Regions from separate parts of the Streptomyces sp. NPDC090442 genome, predicted to be linked through region 1. Evidence: riboswitches for the same ligand, from Rfam matches in the RefSeq annotation. Region 1 holds a riboswitch; the other holds the start of a gene.
The links. A riboswitch is a leader RNA that binds a small molecule or an ion and turns the genes downstream of it on or off. The one in region 1 is predicted to bind glycine.
Positions count from the first base shown of each region.

Region 2: linked by a shared signal. The riboswitch ahead of gcvP (aminomethyl-transferring glycine dehydrogenase) and the one ahead of gcvT (glycine cleavage system aminomethyltransferase GcvT) in region 1 are both predicted to bind glycine.

Region 1 covers NZ_JBIVXW010000073.1:38,054-47,600, reverse strand. Annotated here, with positions in the region: gene ACIQU6_RS35860 (L-serine ammonia-lyase) at 81-1,463, opposite strand; gene glyA (serine hydroxymethyltransferase) at 1,802-3,061, opposite strand; gene gcvH (glycine cleavage system protein GcvH) at 3,137-3,514, opposite strand; gene gcvT (glycine cleavage system aminomethyltransferase GcvT) at 3,637-4,755, opposite strand; glycine riboswitch at 4,908-5,003, opposite strand; gene ACIQU6_RS35840 (AAA family ATPase) at 5,286-5,996, shown strand; gene ACIQU6_RS35835 (enhanced serine sensitivity protein SseB C-terminal domain-containing protein) at 6,125-6,970, shown strand; gene ACIQU6_RS35830 (enhanced serine sensitivity protein SseB C-terminal domain-containing protein) at 7,024-7,812, shown strand; gene ACIQU6_RS35825 (ABC transporter permease) at 8,221-9,219, shown strand; gene ACIQU6_RS35820 (ABC transporter substrate-binding protein) at 9,312-9,547, shown strand, end outside.
Region 2 covers NZ_JBIVXW010000115.1:3,923-13,469, forward strand. Annotated here, with positions in the region: gene ACIQU6_RS41825 (DUF881 domain-containing protein) at 1-549, shown strand, start outside; gene ACIQU6_RS41830 (small basic family protein) at 546-878, shown strand; gene ACIQU6_RS41835 (DUF881 domain-containing protein) at 884-1,864, shown strand; gene ACIQU6_RS41840 (FHA domain-containing protein) at 1,983-2,828, shown strand; gene ACIQU6_RS41845 (MerR family transcriptional regulator) at 2,845-3,594, shown strand; gene ACIQU6_RS41850 (bifunctional nuclease family protein) at 3,648-4,118, shown strand; gene ACIQU6_RS41855 (MerR family transcriptional regulator) at 4,304-4,909, shown strand; gene ACIQU6_RS41860 (DNA polymerase IV) at 4,977-6,419, shown strand; gene ACIQU6_RS41865 (PRC-barrel domain-containing protein) at 6,332-6,712, opposite strand; glycine riboswitch at 6,827-6,923, shown strand; gene gcvP (aminomethyl-transferring glycine dehydrogenase) at 7,114-9,547, shown strand, end outside.

The DNA of each region.
Region 1 (9,547 bases):
GGGCGGCGGCCCGGCGCAAACGCCCCGGGCGCCGACGGGGAGGAACTCCCGCCGGCGCCCGGGGCGCGCTGTGCCGTGGGTCAGCACTCGATGATGTTCACCGCGAGGCCGCCGCGGGCGGTCTCCTTGTACTTGACGCTCATGTCGGCGCCGGTCTCCTTCATGGTCTTGATGACCTTGTCGAGGGAGACGTGGTGGCGGCCGTCGCCACGCAGCGACATCCGGGCCGCGGTGACGGCCTTCACGGCGGCCATGCCGTTGCGCTCGATGCACGGGATCTGGACCAGGCCGCCGACCGGGTCGCAGGTCAGCCCGAGGTTGTGCTCCATGCCGATCTCGGCGGCGTTCTCCACCTGCTCGGGGCTGCCGCCCAGGACCTCGGCCAGGCCGCCGGCCGCCATCGAGCAGGCCGAGCCGACCTCGCCCTGGCAGCCGACCTCGGCGCCGGAGATCGAGGCGTTCTCCTTGAAGAGCATGCCGATCGCGCCGGCGGCGAGCAGGAAGCGGACCACGCCGTCCTCGTTCGCCCCGGGGACGAAGTTGACGTAGTAGTGCAGCACGGCGGGGATGATGCCGGCCGCGCCGTTGGTGGGGGCGGTCACCACCCGGCCGCCGGCGGCGTTCTCCTCGTTGACGGCCATGGCGTAGAGGGTGACCCACTCCATGGCGCGGGCCGCCTCGTCGCCCTCGGAGCGCAGCGCGCGGGCGGCGTTGGCGGCCCGGCGGCGGACCTTCAGCCCGCCGGGGAGGATGCCCTCGCGGGACATCCCGCGCTCGACGCAGCCCTGCATGACCCGCCAGATCTCCAGCAGGCCGGCGCGGATCTCGTCCTCGGTGCGCCACGCCTTCTCGTTCTCCAGCATCAGCGCGGAGATGGACAGGCCGGTCTCCCGGGAGAGCCGCAGCAGTTCGTCGCCGGTGCGGAAGGGGTGGGTCAGGACGGTGTCGTCCAGCTTGATCCGGTCCTCGCCGACCGCGTCCTCGTCGACGACGAAGCCGCCGCCCACGGAGTAGTAGGTCTTCTCCAGCAGCGGGGCGCCGGCGGCGTCGTAGGCGAAGAGGGTCATGCCGTTGGCGTGGTACGGCAGCGACCGGCGGCGGTGCAGGATCAACTCGGTGGACTCGTCGAAGTCGATCTCGTGCGCGCTGCCTATCTCGGCGCCGAGGAGGCGCAGCCGGCCGCTGGTGCGGATGCGTGCCACCTCGTCGTCGGCGGACTCGACGTCGACGGTGCGCGGGGAGTGGCCCTCCAGACCGAGCAGCACCGCCTTGGGGGTGCCGTGGCCGTGGCCGGTGGCGCCGAGCGAGCCGAAGAGTTCGGCGCGCACCGAGACCGTCTGGGCGAGCAGACCGTCCTTCTTGAGCCGCCGGGCGAACATCCGGGCGGCCCGCATCGGGCCGACGGTGTGGGAGCTGGACGGGCCGATGCCGATGGAGAAGAGGTCGAAGACGGAGATGGCCACGGGGGCGGTACTCCCTTGTCTGCTCGGGGTTGGACGGTTGCGCAGATCGGGGCAGGACGGGGTGTTTCCGGCCCGACTGTCGAGCGTAACCCGCCCGCCGGGGATTGCCGCCGGACGGGAGGCGGCGGCCGGGAGAAACCGGGAGGGCGGGTGGGGGAACAGAGGGGGCGAAGCCGGACGGGCGGCGGGGCGCGGGGGGCGTCGGGCCGGCGGTCCGGTGAGGGCAACGGCTGCTCCGGGCCGGGTAGTTCGGCCCGGAGCGCGGTGCGGCGGCGGGCCGCGGAGGGGCGGCCCGCCGCAGGGTCACCGGGGGCCGTGGCGCCCCGGTGACCGGTTCGTCACAGCGACGGGTACAGCGGGTACTTCTCGGCCAGGGCCGTGACCCGGGCCTTGAGGGCCTCGCGGTCGTAGCTGGGCTTGAGCGCCTCGGCGATGATGTCGGCGACCTCGCGGAAGTCCTCGGCCGTGAAGCCGCGGGTGGCCAGGGCCGGGGTGCCGATCCGCAGGCCGGAGGTGACCATCGGGGGCCGCGGGTCGTTCGGGATGGCGTTGCGGTTGACGGTGATGCCGACCTCGTGGAGGCGGTCCTCGGCCTGCTGGCCGTCGAGCTGGGAGTCGCGCAGGTCGACCAGGACGAGGTGGACGTCGGTGCCGCCGGAGAGCACCGAGACGCCGTGCTCCCTGACGTCGTCCTGGACCAGGCGCTCGGCCAGGATCCGGGCGCCGTCCAGGGTGCGCTGCTGGCGCTCCTTGAACTCCTCCGACGCGGCGACCTTGAAGGACACCGCCTTGGCGGCGATCACGTGCTCCAGCGGGCCGCCCTGCTGACCGGGGAAGACCGCGGAGTTGATCTTCTTGGCCAGCTCGGCGGTGGACAGGATGACACCGCCGCGGGGGCCGCCCAGCGTCTTGTGGGTGGTGGTGGTCACCACGTGGGCGTGCGGCACCGGGGAGGGGTGCAGGCCCGCGGCCACCAGGCCGGCGAAGTGCGCCATGTCGACCATCAGGTACGCGCCGACCTCGTCCGCGATCCGGCGGAAGGCGGCGAAGTCGAGCTGGCGCGGGTAGGCGGACCAGCCGGCGACGATCAGCTTCGGGCGGTGCTCCTTGGCGAGGCGCTCGACCTCCTCCATGTCGACCAGGTTGGTCTTCTCGTCGACGTGGTAGGGCACCACGTTGTACAGCTTGCCGGAGAAGTTGATCTTCATGCCGTGGGTGAGGTGCCCACCGTGGGCGAGGTTCAGACCCAGGATGGTGTCGCCCGGCTTGATCAGCGCGAACATCGCGGCGGCGTTGGCCTGCGCGCCGGAGTGCGGCTGGACGTTGGCGGCCTCGGCACCGAAGAGCGCCTTGATCCGGTCGATGGCGATCTGCTCGACCACGTCGACGTGCTCGCAGCCGCCGTAGTAGCGGCGGCCCGGGTAGCCCTCGGCGTACTTGTTGGTGAGGACCGAGCCCTGGGCCTCCATGACGGCGACCGGAGCGAAGTTCTCCGACGCGATCATTTCGAGGGTGGACTGCTGACGGTGGAGCTCGGCGTCGACGGCGGCGGCGACGTCGGGGTCGAGCTCGTGCAGGGAGCTGTTCAGAAGCGACATGAGACTTCCTGGAGAGTGACGGAGCGGGCGGGGCGCCGCGGCCCCGGCCGAGCGGTGGCGGCCGGGGCCGGGGTGTCAGCCGGCGGTGAAGGCGGTGTACGCGTCGGCCGTGAGCAGGTCCTCCGGCTCACCGGTGAGCTTCACCTTGAACAGCCAACCGCCCTCGAACGGGGCGGAGTTCACCAGCGAGGGGTCGGTGACGACGTCCTCGTTCACCTCGGTGATCTCGCCGGTCACGGGCGAGTAGAGGTCGCTGACGGACTTGGTCGACTCCAGCTCACCGCAGGACTCGCCCGCGGTGACGGTGGCCCCGACCTCGGGGAGCTGCACGAAGACGACGTCGCCGAGGGCGTTGGCCGCGTGCTCGGTGATGCCGACCGTCGAGACGCCGTCCTCGGCGGCCGACAGCCACTCGTGCTCCTTGCTGTAGCGCAGCTGCTGGGGGTTGTCCATGGCTCGATTCTCCTGTACGCGGGGGTGTGGTCGTGCATGGGGTCTTGCCCTGTGAGACGGGTGGCGCCGGGCACGGTGGCGCGGGTCCGCGGCGAGCACCGCGGACCGGCCGGCGCCGCCCGCTACTTCTGCCGCTTGTAGAAGGGCAGCGCGATGACCTCGTAGGGCTCGTGCGTGCCGCGGATGTCCACCCGGACGCCCTCGGTGCCGGGCGCGGAGTGCGCCGCGTCGACGTAGGCCATGGCGATCGGCTTGCCGAGGGTGGGGGAGGGCGCCCCCGAGGTGACCTCGCCGATCACCGTGCCGTCGGCGGCGACGACCGGGTAGCCGGCGCGCGGCACCCGGCGGCCCTCGGCGACCAGGCCGACCAGCTTGCGCGGCGGGGACTGCTCGGCCCGCTCGGCGGCCGCGGTGAGCGCCGCCCGCCCGACGAAGTCGCCCTCCTTCTCGAACTTCACGACCCGGCCCAGGCCCGCGTCGAACGGGGTGAGCGCGGTGGTCAGTTCGTGTCCGTACAGCGGCATCCCCGCCTCCAGGCGCAGGGTGTCGCGGCAGGACAGGCCGCACGGGACCAGGCCGACGTCCTGGCCCGCCGCGGTCAGCGCGGTCCAGAGGGCGACCGCGTCCGCGGGCCGGACGAACAGCTCGAAGCCGTCCTCACCGGTGTAACCGGTGCGGGCGATCAGCGCCTCGACGCCGGCGACCGTGCCGGGCAGCCCCGCGTAGTACTTCAGCCCGTCCAGATCGGCGTCGGTGAGCTTCTTGAGGATGCCGGGGGACTCCGGGCCCTGCACCGCCAGCAGCGCGTAGGCGTTCCGGTCGTCGCGGACGGCGGCGTCGAAGCCGGCCTGCCGGTCGATCAGCGCGTCCAGCACCGCCTGGGCGTTGGAGGCGTTGGCGACGACCATGAACTCCGTCTCGCCGAGGCGGTAGACGATCAGGTCGTCGAGGATGCCGCCGTCGGCGGCGCAGATCATGGTGTAGCGGGCCCGACCGACCTTCAGGGCGCCGAGGTTGCCGACCAGCGCGTGGTCGAGGAGGGCGCCGGCCTGCGGGCCGGTGACGGTGAGCTCGCCCATGTGGGAGAGGTCGAAGAGGCCGGCGCGGGTGCGCACCGCGAGGTGTTCCTCGCGCTCGCTGCTGTAACGCAGCGGCATGTCCCAGCCGGCGAAGTCGGTCATGGTCGCGCCGAGCGCGCGGTGGGTTTCGTCCAGCGCGGTGCGGCGGGGGGCTTCGGTCATCGCTTTCGGGCTCCCGGGCATGGGTGACAAGACGGTCTCCCCATCTGTCATCGGAACCTGAGAGGTTCACCGGGATCCCGCGGACGGGCCCGGTTTGCACCTTGGGTGGAGCCGTCCCGTCGGCCGGGCCGCGACTCGCTTTTCAGATCTGCCTCGCCCGCGCGGTATAGGGGCCTGAGAGATTCAAGGGAGGACTTGCTCCTTCGGCGCCCCGCCGTGGCGGCCGGGGACTCTCCCGCGCGGATTCAAGCGGCCGGTATGGAATTGGCTGACTGCCCACGAGTTGACGTTCGAGCCCGCCCGTGGCGGCCACATCATTACACGGGATCGCCCGTTATAGGAGCCCCGGCCGGGGCTCCGTTCCCGGTCATCCCGGTCGCGACGTCCCGCCGGCCTCCCCCGCTCCGGTCGTGTCCCTTGCCGCTCCTTGACCCTCCCTTGCTACGGATTACCTTTTCTTGACACTCTGCACGGGCTGCGGGAGGCCGGGGCGGAACCCGGTCCGGGGCCATCGGGGAGGGGCGCGCACGGTGCACGGCGAGGCGACGGACGTCAGGACGGTGGGGGCCGCGCCCCCGGAAACCCCGGTTCCGGAGCCGGCCCTGCGCGGCCCCAGGGAGCCGCGCCCCCGCCGCCCCGCCGACCGGCCGCCCTGCACCGACCTGCGGGGCCCGGGCCGACCCCCGCACCCCGTGCTCCGCTTCCCGCCCGGCGACCTCGTCGTGGTCTCCGGCCTGCCGGGCAGCGGCAAGAGCACCCTGATGCGACGGGTGGTGCCCGCGCGCGACGACCGCGGCGCCCCGGTGCACCGCGTCGACTCCCAGGACGCCCGCGACCACTGGGAGGACGGCCGGCTGCACCGCCTGCCTTACGCCCTCTACCGACCGCTGGTCCGGGTCGCGCACTACCGCGCGCTGCATCGGGCGCTGCGCTCCGGCGGCAGCGTGGTGGTGCACGACTGCGGGACGTGGCCGTGGGTGCGCCGCTGGCTGGCCCGTGCGGCCCGGCGCGGCGGCCGGGGGCTGCACCTGGTCCTCCTCGACGTGCCGCCCGTGGTGGCCCGCGGTGGCCAACGGGCCCGCGGCCGAGGGGTGTCGCGGTACGCCTTCGCCCGCCACCGCCGGGCGGTGCGCCGCCTGGTGGCCCGGGTCGGGGCGGCCCGGCTCCCGAAGGGCGTGCGCTCCGTGGTGCTGCTGGACCGGCGTTCGGCGGGGGAGTTGGCGCGCGTCACCTTCGGTTGACCGGTCGCACCCCCGCCACCGGCTTCGATGACCCGCAGGTCGCCCGTTAGGGTCTGATCCACTGGGCGGGCCCGCGGACCGCCCCTGCGAAGTCGGCCGGGCAGCGCGGCCAGTAATGGGTGGGTGAGATGAACTATCCGGACAATGAACCGCAGCACGGCGGTCCGGTGCCGGGGAACTTCCCGGACGAGGGAATACCGCACGCGGCCTGGCCGGCCAACGAGTTGGAGGAGGTGCTGGCCGCCTCGGTCGGGCACCCCGAGGCCGGCGGCCGGATCGTCGAGGTGCTGGGCCGCAGCCGGGTGTGGGTGCCGCTGCCCGAGGGCGGCGGCCCGGACCGCGCGGGCCTGGGAGCGCCCGGCCTCGACGTGCCGACCGTCGAGATCGGCGGCGCCGCCTACGTCCCGGTCTTCAGCTCCGAGCAGGAGTTCCGGCGGGTCGTCGGCGCGCACCTGTCCTACACCGTCGCGCCCGCCCGGGAGTTCGCCCGCGGCCTGCCGCCGCTGGTCGGCCTCGCGGTCAACCCGGACGGCACCGTCGGCGTCCCGCTGCCGCCGCCCGCGGTCGCCGAGCTGTGCCGCTCCGGACGGACCGACCTGGACGGCCCGCAGACCGCCGGCGCCCGGGTGCGGCTCTTCGAACCGGACTGGCAGGACGAGCCGGTGGACTTCCTGGCCGCCGCCGGCCTGGAGTTCTCCGCCGCCGGCATCGTGCTGGCCGCCCGCCGCGCGCTGGCCGCCGTCGAGGGCGACACGCCGGCGCTCTTCGTCGGCGTCCAACTCGACGTCGCCCCCGAGCGGCTGCACGACGGCACCGCCCGCGACGAGGCGTTGGCCGCCCTCGGGCAGGCCCTCGGTCAGGTCCCGGTGCCCTGGCCGGTCCAGCTCGTCCTGCTCGACGTCGCCCAGGGCGACCCGGTCGCCGACTGGATGCTGGAGCGCGTGCGGCCCTTCTACACCCGGGACCACTCGTAAGCTGGTGGGACGACGGGCGGGCGGGCGCCCGGCCGGGAGGAGGGACGGACCACGTGAGCGCGGGTGCGCAACAGGGAGCGGCGGCGGCCGACCAGGTCGAGCAGATGCTGCGGCAGGTCTCGCCCGGGCGCTACGACGCCTACGAGGCGATGCTGAGTGCCCTCGCGCACGGGCAGGTCTGGATGCTCCTGTGGCACGGCCGGGCCGGTCAACCCGACGCCCAGTACGGGAACATGGAGGTCGACGGGCTGGGCTACGCCCCCTGCGTCACCTCCGCCGCCGAGCTCGCCGCCTCCGGCTGGACCCGCGACCACGAGGTCGTCACCGGACCCGAGATCGCCGCCTCCCTCTTCCCCGACCGCTGGGGCCTGTGGCTCAACCCGCACGCCCCCGGCGGCGGCGTCGGCGTCCCCTGGCTCGACCTGCGCCGGATCGCCGGTGGCCTGGACCGGCTGCCCGCCGGTCCGCTGCGGATCAGCGAACCGGTCATCGACATCCCCCAGTTCTACGCCCTGCTCGCGCAGCACGCCCACCGCACGCCCCCGGTGCGGTCGTTGCGCCGGGCCTGGGTGCAACCCGCCCTCGGCGCGCCCTATTTGGCGATCGGCCTGGACCTCTACGACACCGGGCAGCCGTCGGTGGACGCCGCCCGGATGCTGATCCAGCAGTCGATGGGCGCGGTGCCGGACGGCCTGCCGGTGTCCACCGTCGCCATGAACGACGAGTACGACCCGGTCGGCATGTGGATGCGGGCCTGCGCCCGCCCGTTCTTCGACCGCGACGGCTACGCCCAGCCGGCTCCCGGACCCGCCTACGGCTACGGCTACCCCCGCGCCTACTGAGCCCGGCGGCGCCCGCGCCCCCGCCGGCGCCCGCCTGCTTCCCTCGGTGAATTGGCCTTATTCCACCGGCAGTTGACGCCTTTTCGGCCATCCGGTGCACCGCTCAAACCGCTCCGTTGTTCGCATGACGGAAGGCTGCGGGTCACATCACAGTTGCGCATCCTTTCCCGACCAGGGCTGGTGAGTGATCGCAACTCGGATGAAGACTCCCGCTCCAAGGACTTCGGTCCTGTGTACGAGCGCCATCCCCACCGGCGTCCCTGCGCCAGTAGACGACCCGTCCGCGACGCCAACTCGCCTGTGTACGGTGCGAGATGGCGGCAGGTGAGCACCAGTGGGGTAACCACCAGGCCGCTACCGCGGCGGGCACAGGCCGGCCACCGTCGGCCGGGAGGGGTTCAAAGCACCGTGACCGCACCGATCGAGACCACCGGCGCGGCTGCGCAGGCGCAGCCGGAAGCGGTGCTGGAAGGCGTCGAGAGCAAGCGCATCGAGGGGCGCTCGCTCGGCCAGATCGCCTGGCTGCGCTTCCGCCGTGACAAGGTCGCCATGGCCGGCGGCATCGTCGTCGTCCTGCTCATCCTGGTCGCCGCCCTCTCCCGCCCGCTCCAGCACCTGTTCGGGCTGGACCCCAACCAGCCCCACCAGGACCTGATCGACCCCAACACCACGCTGCCCAAGGGCGACTTCGGCGGGATGAGCCTTACCCACCTGCTGGGCGTGGACCCCAAGTTCGGCCGCGATCTGCTCGCCCGGATCCTGGAGGGTTCCTGGGTGTCGCTGCTGGTGGCGTTCGGCGCGACGCTGCTGTCGGTGGCCATCGGCACCGTCCTCGGCGTGATCGCCGGCTTCTATCGCGGCCGGGTGGACGCCTTCATCAGCCGCCTGATGGACGTCTTCCTCGCCTTCCCGCTGCTGCTGTTCGCCATCGCGATCTCCGCGTCGCTCCAGGGCGGCGCGTTCGGGCTCTCCGGGCTGCCGCTGCACATCTCGGTGTTGATCTTCGTGATCGGCTTCTTCAACTGGCCCTACATGGGCCGGATCGTGCGGGCCCAGACCCTGTCGCTGCGGGAGCGGGAGTTCGTCTCCGCCGCCCGCGGCCTGGGCGCCCGCGGCCCGTTCATCCTCTTCCGGGAACTCCTGCCCAACCTCGTGGGGCCGGTCATCGTCTACTCGACGCTGCTGATCCCCTCCAACATCCTCTTCGAGGCGGCGCTGAGCTTCCTGGGCGTGGGCATCCAGCCGCCCCAGTCGTCGTGGGGCGGCACCCTCACCCAGGCGGTCAAGTACTACGAGGTCGACCCCCAGTACATGATCGTCCCCGGCCTCGCGATCTTCGTCACCGTGCTCGCCTTCAACCTGCTCGGTGACGGACTGAGGGACGCGCTGGACCCGCGCAGCCGCTGACCGGCGCCGGCCTTCATCCCCCCACCTCTGCACCAGTTTTCGAAGCCGTTTCGATCTGACGTTTCTCGACGAACGAAGGGGACACCGAGCACATGCGAAGGTCACTTCCGGTCGCGACCATCGCGGCCGTCACCAGCGCGGGCCTCCTGCTGGCCGGCTGTAGCGGAAAGGGTTCCCCGGAGAGTTCCGCCGGGGCCAACGCCGCCACCAAGGGCATAGTCAACGCCTCGGACGCGAAGGGGGGCACCGTCACCTACGCGATGAGCGACGCCCCCGAGTCCTTCGACCCGGGCAACACCTACTACGCCTTCGTCTACAACTTCAGCCG
Region 2 (9,547 bases), on a different contig from region 1:
GCGCTCAAGCAGCACGGGGACGGCAAGGCCGATCTGCTGTCGCTGCTGGCCGGTTCGACGCAGGTCACGGGGCCGGGTGTGAAGCTGGTGGTGGACGATGCCAAGGGGGCCTCGGCCGGTGCCGGAGGCCCGCGGGAGAGCAGCGACTTCTCGGACACCGGGCGGGTGCGTGACCGGGACATGCAGCGCGTGGTGAACGGGCTGTGGCAGTCCGGTGCGGAGGCCATCTCCGTCAATGGGCAGCGGTTGACGTCGCTCTCGGCGGTCAGGGCCGCGGGAGACGCCATACTGGTCGACAACAAGCCGCTGGTGCCGCCCTACACGGTGCTGGCGGTGGGGGACGGGCAGCGGCTGAGCACCACGTTCCAGGACAGCGCCGACGGCCAGTATCTGCACGTGTTGCAGGAGAACTACGGCGTGCGCGCCAAGATTTCCGTGGAGAACGAGGTCAAACTGCCGCCCGCGCCCAGTTTGACCGTACGTACCGCAAAGCCGAAGGCCGGTGCCGCGAAGGCGGACGGCGCCGACACAGGGAAGGGCACATCGTGATCGCCGTACTGGGCCTCGTCGTGGGAGTCGTGGTCGGAATCTTCGTCCGACCCGTGGTGCCGACGGTGGTCGAGCCCTACTTGCCGATCGCTGTCGTGGCCGCGCTGGACGCCGTGTTCGGCGGTCTGCGCGCGATGCTGGACGGGATCTTCGACGACAAGGTCTTCGTGGTCTCCTTCCTGTCGAACGTCGTGGTGGCCGCCCTGATCGTCTTCCTCGGGGACAAGTTGGGCGTCGGCGCCCAACTCTCCACCGGTGTCGTGGTGGTGCTCGGAATCCGCATCTTCTCCAACGCTGCCGCGATCCGTCGGCACGTGTTCCAGGCGTGAGGCCGATGCCAGCGGACGAGACGCCGGAGTCGGAGCGCGGGCCGGAGGAGCGGCAGGAGCGGGCGCGCCAGGGGCATGAGGGGCAGCGTGCGGCGGAGCGGCGGCCGATGCCGCCCGAGAAGCCGCGTGAGCCCCAGGGGGCGGCGGAGCGGCCCGAACGACCGGAAGCCGCACAGGAGCAGCGGAGCGCGGGGCAGGAGGGCGCCGAACCGGCTGCCGCCGCCGGCGCGTCCGCGGCCGCGGACGAGGGGGCCGCGTCGCCGTCGATGACCGGTCGGCAGCGGCTGGTCGCCAGCCTGTGGCCGCCGCGGCTGACCCGGCCTCAACTGATCGTCGCGTTGCTCCTGTTCATTCTCGGCCTCGGCCTCGCGATTCAGGTACGTTCCACCAGTGACAGCAGTGCGCTGCGGGGTGCGCGTCAGGAGGATCTGGTGCGCATTCTGGACGAACTGGACAATCGCTCCCAGCGGTTGACGGAGGAGCAGCGGCGCCTGGAGGGACAGAAGACCGAGTTGGAGAACAGCTCGGACCAGGCCGAGGAGGCCCGTAAGCAGACCGTGGAGAAGGAACAGCAGTTGGGAGTGTTGGCGGGGACCGTCGCAGCGCAGGGTCCCGGCATCAACCTGACCATCGACGATCCGCACCACTCCGTGGAGGCGGACAAGCTGCTGGACACCATCCAGGAGCTGCGGGCGGCGGGGGCCGAGGCCGTCCAGGTCAACAACGTCCGCGTCGTTGCGAGCACTTACTTCTCGGATCTCCGGGGTGGGGTGGACGTCGACGGCAAGCGCGTCACGCCGCCGTACCGGTTCAAGGTCATCGGGAAGCCGGAGGATCTCGAACCGGCGCTCAACATCCCCGGCGGTGTGGTCCAGACGCTGGAAAAGGAGCAGGCCAAGGTGTCTGTGTCCCGGCAAGAGAAGATCGTGGTGGATGCCTTGCGACAGGCGAAGCGGCCTGACTACGCTCGGTCGTCATCCCAGTGAGGCGTCCACGTATGGTGATGGCCCGGCAAGGGCATGAGGTAGCGGGGGGTCGACGCACCGTGCGTGTGGTGTGTGGTGGAAACTGTCTGGAGGCCACGGACGTTCACAGGATGTCCGGATCGGCCGGTGTGTGCATCGAGGGTTCGTCCTGCCCCACGGGCGGGTCTGTGTCGTACAAGGGGAATCGCCCGTGAAGTTGTTTGCAAAGCTGTTCGGCAAGAGCGCGCGCCAGGAAGGCGACGGCGGTGCGGCGCGGCACCGCGCTCCGCGTCGTGCGGAAGAAGAGGCGGCGCCGGAGAACCGTCCGCTGTTCCGTGATGAGGTCGGCGGTCCGTCCGGGGGGCACGGCGCGGGTTCTGTTGACCCCTCCGGTGCCGGCCGCATAGGTTCCGAGGAACCATCAGCCGCACGCACGGGTGGAGGGTCGACCTTGGTCTGTACGAGGTGCGGGCACCGGAACGCCGAGGCGAGCCGGTTCTGTTCCAACTGTGGTGCACCGTTGCGCCCGGGCGCAACGCCCGACCGGGCCTCGGAGACGACGTCGACGATCTCCATCTCGGGGATCGAGGCGTACGACGCGGAGGCGACCGGGCAGAACCTGTCGCCGGCGCTCTCCCCGGAGGCCCAGGCCGCCGTCGACGCCCTTCCGTTGGGCTCGGCGCTGCTGATCGTCCGTCGCGGACCGAACGCGGGCAGCCGCTTCCTCCTGGACAGCGAGCTGACGACCGCGGGCCGGCATCCGCAGGGCGACATCTTCCTCGACGACGTGACGGTCTCCCGTAGTCATGTGGAGTTCCGGCGCGGATCGGACGGCCGCTTCACGGTCACCGACGTCGGCAGCCTCAACGGCACCTACGTCAACCGCGAGCCGATCGACTCCGTGGCCCTCGCCAACGGCGACGAGGTGCAGATCGGCAAGTACCGCCTGGTCTTCTACGCGAGCCAGCGGGGCGTCGGTATCTGACCGTCAGGGAAGGCATATGCGCCAATCACCGACAGGCGGTGCCGGTTCGTCCGGCACCGCCTCCTCGGACCGCACGCCGATGAGCATCGGCTCGGTGCTCAACGTGCTGCGCGAGGAGTTCCCCGAGGTCACCATCTCCAAGATCCGCTTCCTGGAGGCCGAGGGGCTGGTCGAGCCGCAGCGCACGCCTTCCGGGTACCGCAAGTTCACGGCCGCGGACGTCGAGCGCTTGGCGAACGTGCTGCGGATGCAGCGGGACCACTACCTCCCCCTGAAGGTCATCAGGGAGCATCTGGACGCCCTGGAGCGGGGCGAGCAGGTGCAACTGCCCGCTCCGGCGGCGCCGCCCCGCGACTTGGTCGAGGGCGTGTCCGATCCGGACGAGGAGCGCCCGGCGACCGCCCGGATCGGCCGTGCGGAGCTGCTGGCCGCCGCCGAGGTGGACGAGGCGGCGCTCGCCGACTGGGAGTCGTACGGACTCATCGTCCCGCATGGGGACGGGGGCTACGACATCGAGGCGGTCACGGTCGCCAAACTCGTGGCGGACCTCGGCCGATTCGGCTTGGAGCCCCGGCATCTGCGGGCCGTGAAGGCGGCCGCGGAGCGCGAGGCGGGGCTCGTCGAGCAGGTCGTGGCACCCCTTCGGCGGCACCGGAATCCGCAGACCCGGGCGCACGCAGAGGCCACGGTCCGGGAGCTGGCCACGCTGTCGGTGCGGTTGCACGCGGCGCTGTTGCAGAGCGCGCTGCGGGTTCGTCTGCCGTGAGCAAACGAGTGCCCGACTACCCAAACCGGCCGGGCACGGCCTAGGGTTGCTGTGTGAACGAGCTCGACGTCGTGGGTGTCCGGGTGGAGATGCCTTCCAGCCAACCGATCGTGCTGCTGCGGGAGGTGGGAGGCGACCGCTACCTGCCCATCTGGATCGGTCCGGGAGAGGCCACCGCCATTGCGTTCGCCCAGCAAGGCATGGTGCCCGCCCGGCCGCTGACGCATGACCTCTTCAAGGACGTGCTCGAAGCCGTGGGCCAGGAGCTGACGCAGGTCCGGATCACGGATCTGCGCGAGGGGGTCTTCTATGCGGAACTGGTCTTCGCCAGTGGAGTCGAGGTCAGTGCCCGTCCGTCGGACGCGATAGCGCTGGCGCTGCGCACCGGGACGCCGATCTTCGGCACCGACGGTGTGCTGGACGACGCGGGCATCGCCATCCCGGACGAGCAGGAGGACGAGGTGGAGAAGTTCCGCGAGTTCCTCGACCAGATTTCGCCCGAGGACTTCGGCACCAACCAGTGATCGGCCAGGTCGACCGCCTGTTTCTGGCCAACCTTCCATCCTTTCCCCGTGACAAGTCACGAGAAACCACTCGTAGGGTGATTATCACTCGGCGTGGCGAGCGCGGCGATCGTTGACGCACCCCGAGTGACTGCATACCGTCGATATGGCAGGTCCCGTCCGGGACGTGGAGGACGGAGGGCGGCGTGGCAATCACCGGCGACGGTACGGCGGCGGAAGGGGCATTGCCGCTCCACACGGGCGCGGCGGCGAACCGGGGTCCGGTGCAGGCCGCCGAGGTGTCGGGGGACCGCGAGGCGGAGAACATCGGCTACCGCGGACCGACCGCGTGCGCCGCGGCGGGCATCACCTACCGACAGTTGGACTACTGGGCGCGGACGGGGCTCGTGGAGCCCAGCATCCGGCCCGCTTTCGGTTCCGGGACCCAGCGGCTCTACAGCTTCCGCGACGTCGTCGTCCTGAAGATCGTCAAGCGGCTGTTGGACACCGGGGTTTCGTTGCAGAACATCCGTGCCGCCGTGCAGCACTTGAGGGCGCGGGGGCTGGCGGACCTGACCCGGATGACGTTGATGAGCGATGGCGCGACGGTCTATGAGTGCACCTCGCCCGACCAGGTCGTGGATCTGCTCCAGGGGGGCCAGGGCGTCTTCGGGATCGCCGTGGGCGTGGTGTGGCGGGACGTGGAAGGCGCGCTGTCACAGCTCCACGGGGAGCGGGTGGACACCGGCGAGACGCTGATCGGGAAGAACCCGCACGACGAGTTGGCGCGGCGGCGCAACCGGGCCGGCTGAGGGCCGGCGGGCGGTTCTCGGCCCGGAGTCGGGGCCATTGTCAGTGGTGTGCGGCAGCATCAGTGGTGTGAGACGTGCGCCGACGATCCTGCATCTGGACATGGATGCCTTCTACGCGGCCGCCGAGCAGGCGGCCAAGCCGAGCCTGCGGGGAAAGCCCGTGGTCGTCGGCGGGATCGGGCCGCGCGGAGTGGTCGCCACGGCCTCGTACGAGGCGCGGGTCTTCGGGGTGCGGTCGGCGATGCCGACGGCGCAGGCGCGGCGGTTGTGCCCCAACGCCGCTTACCTCAGCCCGCGGTTCGGTCTGTACCGCCAGGTGAGTGAATCGGTGATGGAGCTGCTGCGGGAGCTCTCGCCGCTCGTGGAGCCGTTGAGTCTGGACGAGGCGTTCGTCGATCTGGAGGCGGGCGGGGTGCCAGCGGAGTCGGCGGCGGCGCGGGCCGTGGGGGAGCAACTGCGGCGCGATATCCGGGCGGTCACGGGGTTGACCGGTTCGGTGGGGCTGGCGGGTGCCAAGATGCTCGCCAAGATCGCGTCGGAGGCGGCGAAGCCGGACGGCCTGGTGGTGATCGAGCCGGGCACCGAGCGGGAGTTGCTGGGGCCGATGCCGGTGCGGACGTTGCCCGGGGTCGGGCCGGCTACGGCCGAGACGTTGCGGCGGGCCGGGATACACACCGTCGTGGAGACCGCCGAGGCCGGCGAGGCGGAGTTGGTGCGGCTGTTGGGCAAGGCGCACGGCACCGGGTTGTACGCGATGGCGTTGGGGCAGGACGACCGGCCGGTGGTGGCCGAACGGGACGCGAAATCGGTGTCGGTGGAGGACACCTTCGAGGTCGATCTGACGGACCGGACGCGGGTGCGGACCGAGGTGTTGCGGTTGGCCGACCGGTGCGTGGCGCGGCTGCGGGAGGCCGGTCGGTCGGGGCGCACGGTGGTGATCAAGGTGCGGAACTACGACTTCTCGACGCTGACCCGGTCCGAGACGCTGCGTGGGCCGACCGACGACCCGGCGGTCGTCCGGGAGGCGGCTGTGCGGCTGTTGGAGACGGTGGACACCACGGGCGGGGTCCGGCTGCTGGGCGTGGGGGTGAGCGGGCTGGCGGACTTCACGCAGGAGGACCTGTTCGCCCAGATCGCCACGGAGCGGGAGGCGGAGGAGCAGGCGGCCGTCGCGGCGACTGAGTCGGCGGGGGAGGCGGCCGGTGAGCCGGAGGCGCTCCCGGAGCTGCCGCGGCGCTGGCACCCGGGACTGGACGTGGTGCACGAGGAGTTCGGCGCCGGGTGGGTGCAGGGCAGTGGCGTGGGGAGGGTGACCGTGCGGTTCGAGACGCCGTGGTCCGCACCGGGGCGGGTGCGGACCTTTGCCGTCGATGATCCGGCGCTGCGGCCGGGGGAGCCGTTGTCGCTGGTGGGCGGGCCGGATCAGTCTTCCGCGCCGGCGATCCGGCCGAAGTCGGTGTCGCCGGCGGACGCGGCGGAGTCCGCGGGTGAGGAGATATCCAGGCGGTAGTGGTGGTAGAGCTGGAGTTCCTGCTCAGGGGAGAGGTGTCGGCCGACGCCGAAATCGGGGGCGTCCTTGATCAGCTTGCGGTCATAGGGGATATGCAGGCTTTCGCCGACCATCTTGCTCGGCTCCAGGGGGACGAAGGCGTCCCGACTGAACAGGCCGGTGCGGACGGCCGCCCACTCCGGCTCGCCCGTCGCGTCGTCGAGGTACACCTCGTCGACGGTCCCTATCTTCGCGCCGTTGCGGTCGAACGCTTTGCGGCCGATCAGGCTCCGGGGATCGATATCGGCTTGCACGGTCCCTCCAATTGGTCGCAACTGCCTTGTGACAACTACGAAACGGCACATTGCGTGCCTCGGCCACTCGAAGGATCGTTCCAGCAGTGCGCTGGTAGGCTGGCGATTGGCCGTCGACCCCGTGCGGGAGAGTCCTTTGTCGTTCGCGGCAGGGCGCCGAAGGAGCAAATCCTCCCCGGAATCTCTCAGGCACACGTACCGCATGGACGAGGTCACTCTGGAAAGCAGGGCGGGCCACGGTCAGGCACCATGCCGGAACCCCTCCTCACCGACGGTGAAAGCCGGACCGCAGCCCGCGGGCCGGTGAAGCTCTCAGGTTGCGATGACAGAGGGGGAGGCCGTCCGGGCACCAGCGCCGTGGTGCCCCTCGCAGGTCGTAGTGACCAGGAGGCCCCCGCACGATGACCACCAATCGCATCCCCCTGTCCGAGCTGGAGCGCGGCACCCCGTTCGAGCACCGGCACATCGGCCCCGACCACGAGGCGCAGGCCAAGATGCTCGCGCAGGTCGGCTTCGGGTCGTTGGACGAGCTCACCGCCGTCGCCGTCCCCGACGTGATCAAGAGCACCGAGGCGCTCGGCCTGCCGCAGGGCCGCACCGAGGCCGAGGTCCTGGGAGAGCTGCGCGCTCTGGCCGACCGCAACCAGGTCCTGTCGTCCATGATCGGGCTCGGCTACTACGGCACGTTCACCCCGCCGGTGATCCTGCGCAACGTCATGGAGAACCCGTCCTGGTACACGGCCTACACGCCCTACCAGCCGGAGATCTCGCAGGGTCGCCTGGAGGCCCTGCTGAACTTCCAGACCGTGGTCGCCGACCTGACCGGACTGCCGACCTCCGGTGCGTCCCTCCTGGACGAGGGCACCGCCGCCGCGGAGGCGATGGCGCTCTCCCGCCGGGTCGGCAAGGTCAAGCAGGGCGTCTTCCTCGTCGACGCGGACTGTCTGCCGCAGACCGTCGCCGTGATCCAGACCCGCGCCGAACCGACCGGCGTCGAGGTCGTGGTCGCCGACCTCTCGGACGGCATCCCGGACGAGATCGCCGAGCGGGGCGTCTTCGGTGTGCTGCTCCAGTACCCGGGCGCGTCCGGTGTGGTGCGTGACCCGCGGGCGGTCATCGAGCGGGCGCACGAGCTGGGCGCGGTCGTCACCGTCGCCGCCGACCTGCTGGCGCTGACGCTGCTCACCCCGCCCGGTGAGCTCGGCGCGGACATCGCGGTCGGCACCACCCAGCGCTTCGGCGTCCCGATGGGCTTCGGCGGTCCGCACGCCGGTTTCATGGCCGTCCGCGAGCAGTACGCCCGCAGCCTGCCCGGCCGCCTGGTGGGTGTCTCCGTGGACGCCGACGGCGCCAAGGCGTACCGGCTGGCGCTGCAGACCCGTGAGCAGCACATCCGCCGCGAGAAGGCCACCAGCAACATCTGCACCGCGCAGGTGCTGCTCGCCGTCATGGCCGGCATGTACGCCGTCTACCACGGTCCGGAGGGGCTGCGCACCATCGCCCGGCGGACCCACCGCTACGCCGCGATCCTGGCCAAGGGACTCACGGACGGCGGTGTCGAGCTCGTCCACGACGCCTACTTCGACACCCTCACCGCGCGGGTGCCCGGTCGGGCGGCCGAGGTCGTCGCCGCCGCCCGCGAGGCCGGCATCAACCTCCGGCAGGTCGACGCCGACCTCGTCGGCATCGCCTGCGACGAGACCACCGGGCGCGCCCAGTTGGCCGGCGTCTGGGGCGCGTTCGGCGTCCGGGGCGACATCGACGCGCTGGACGCGGCCGTCGCCGAGGCCCTGCCGCAGCCGCTGCTGCGCACCGACGACTACCTCGCCCACCCGGTCTTCCACCAGCACCGCTCCGAGACCGGCATGCTGCGCTACCTGCGCACGCTGGCCGACAAGGACTACGCGCTGGACCGCGGCATGATCCCGCTCGGCTCCTGCACGATGAAGCTGAACGCGACCACCGAGATGGAGCCGGTCACCTGGCCGGAGTTCGGCCAGCTCCACCCCTTCGCGCCGGCCGACCAGGCGCAGGGCTACCTCACGCTCATCCAGGAGTTGGAGGAGCGGCTCGCCGCGATCACCGGCTACGCCAAGGTGTCCATCCAGCCCAACGCCGGTTCCCAGGGCGAGTTGGCCGGTCTGCTCGCGGTCCGCGCCTACCACCGGGCCAACGGTGACGAGCAGCGCACCGTCTGCCTGATCCCGTCGTCGGCGCACGGCACCAACGCCGCCAGCGCCGTGATGGCCGGCATGAAGGTCGTCGTCGTCAAGACCGGCGAGGACGGCGAGGTGGACGCCGAGGACCTGCACGCCAAGATCGCCAAGCACCGGGACGAGTTGGCCGTCCTGATGGTCACCTACCCGTCCACGCACGGGGTGTTCGAGGAGCACATCACGCAGATCTGTGCCGCGGTGCACGAGGCCGGCGGCCAGGTCTACGTGGACGGCGCCAACCTCAACGCGCTGGTCGGCCTGGCGGAGCCGGGCAAGTTCGGCGGCGACGTCTCGCACCTCAACCTGCACAAGACGTTCTGCATCCCGCACGGCGGCGGCGGTCCCGGCGTCGGCCCGGTCGGCGTTCGCGCCCACCTGGCGCCGTACCTGCCCAACCACCCGCTCCAGCCGACCGCGGGTCCGGCCACGGGTGTCGGGCCGATCTCGGCCGCCCCCTGGGGTTCGGCCGGCATCCTGCCGATCTCCTGGGCGTACGTCCGGCTGATGGGTGGCGAGGGGCTCAAGCGCGCCACCCAGGTCGCGGTGCTGTCGGCCAACTACATCGCCAAGCGCCTGGAGCCGCACTACCCGGTGCTCTACGCCGGCCCCGGTGGGCTCG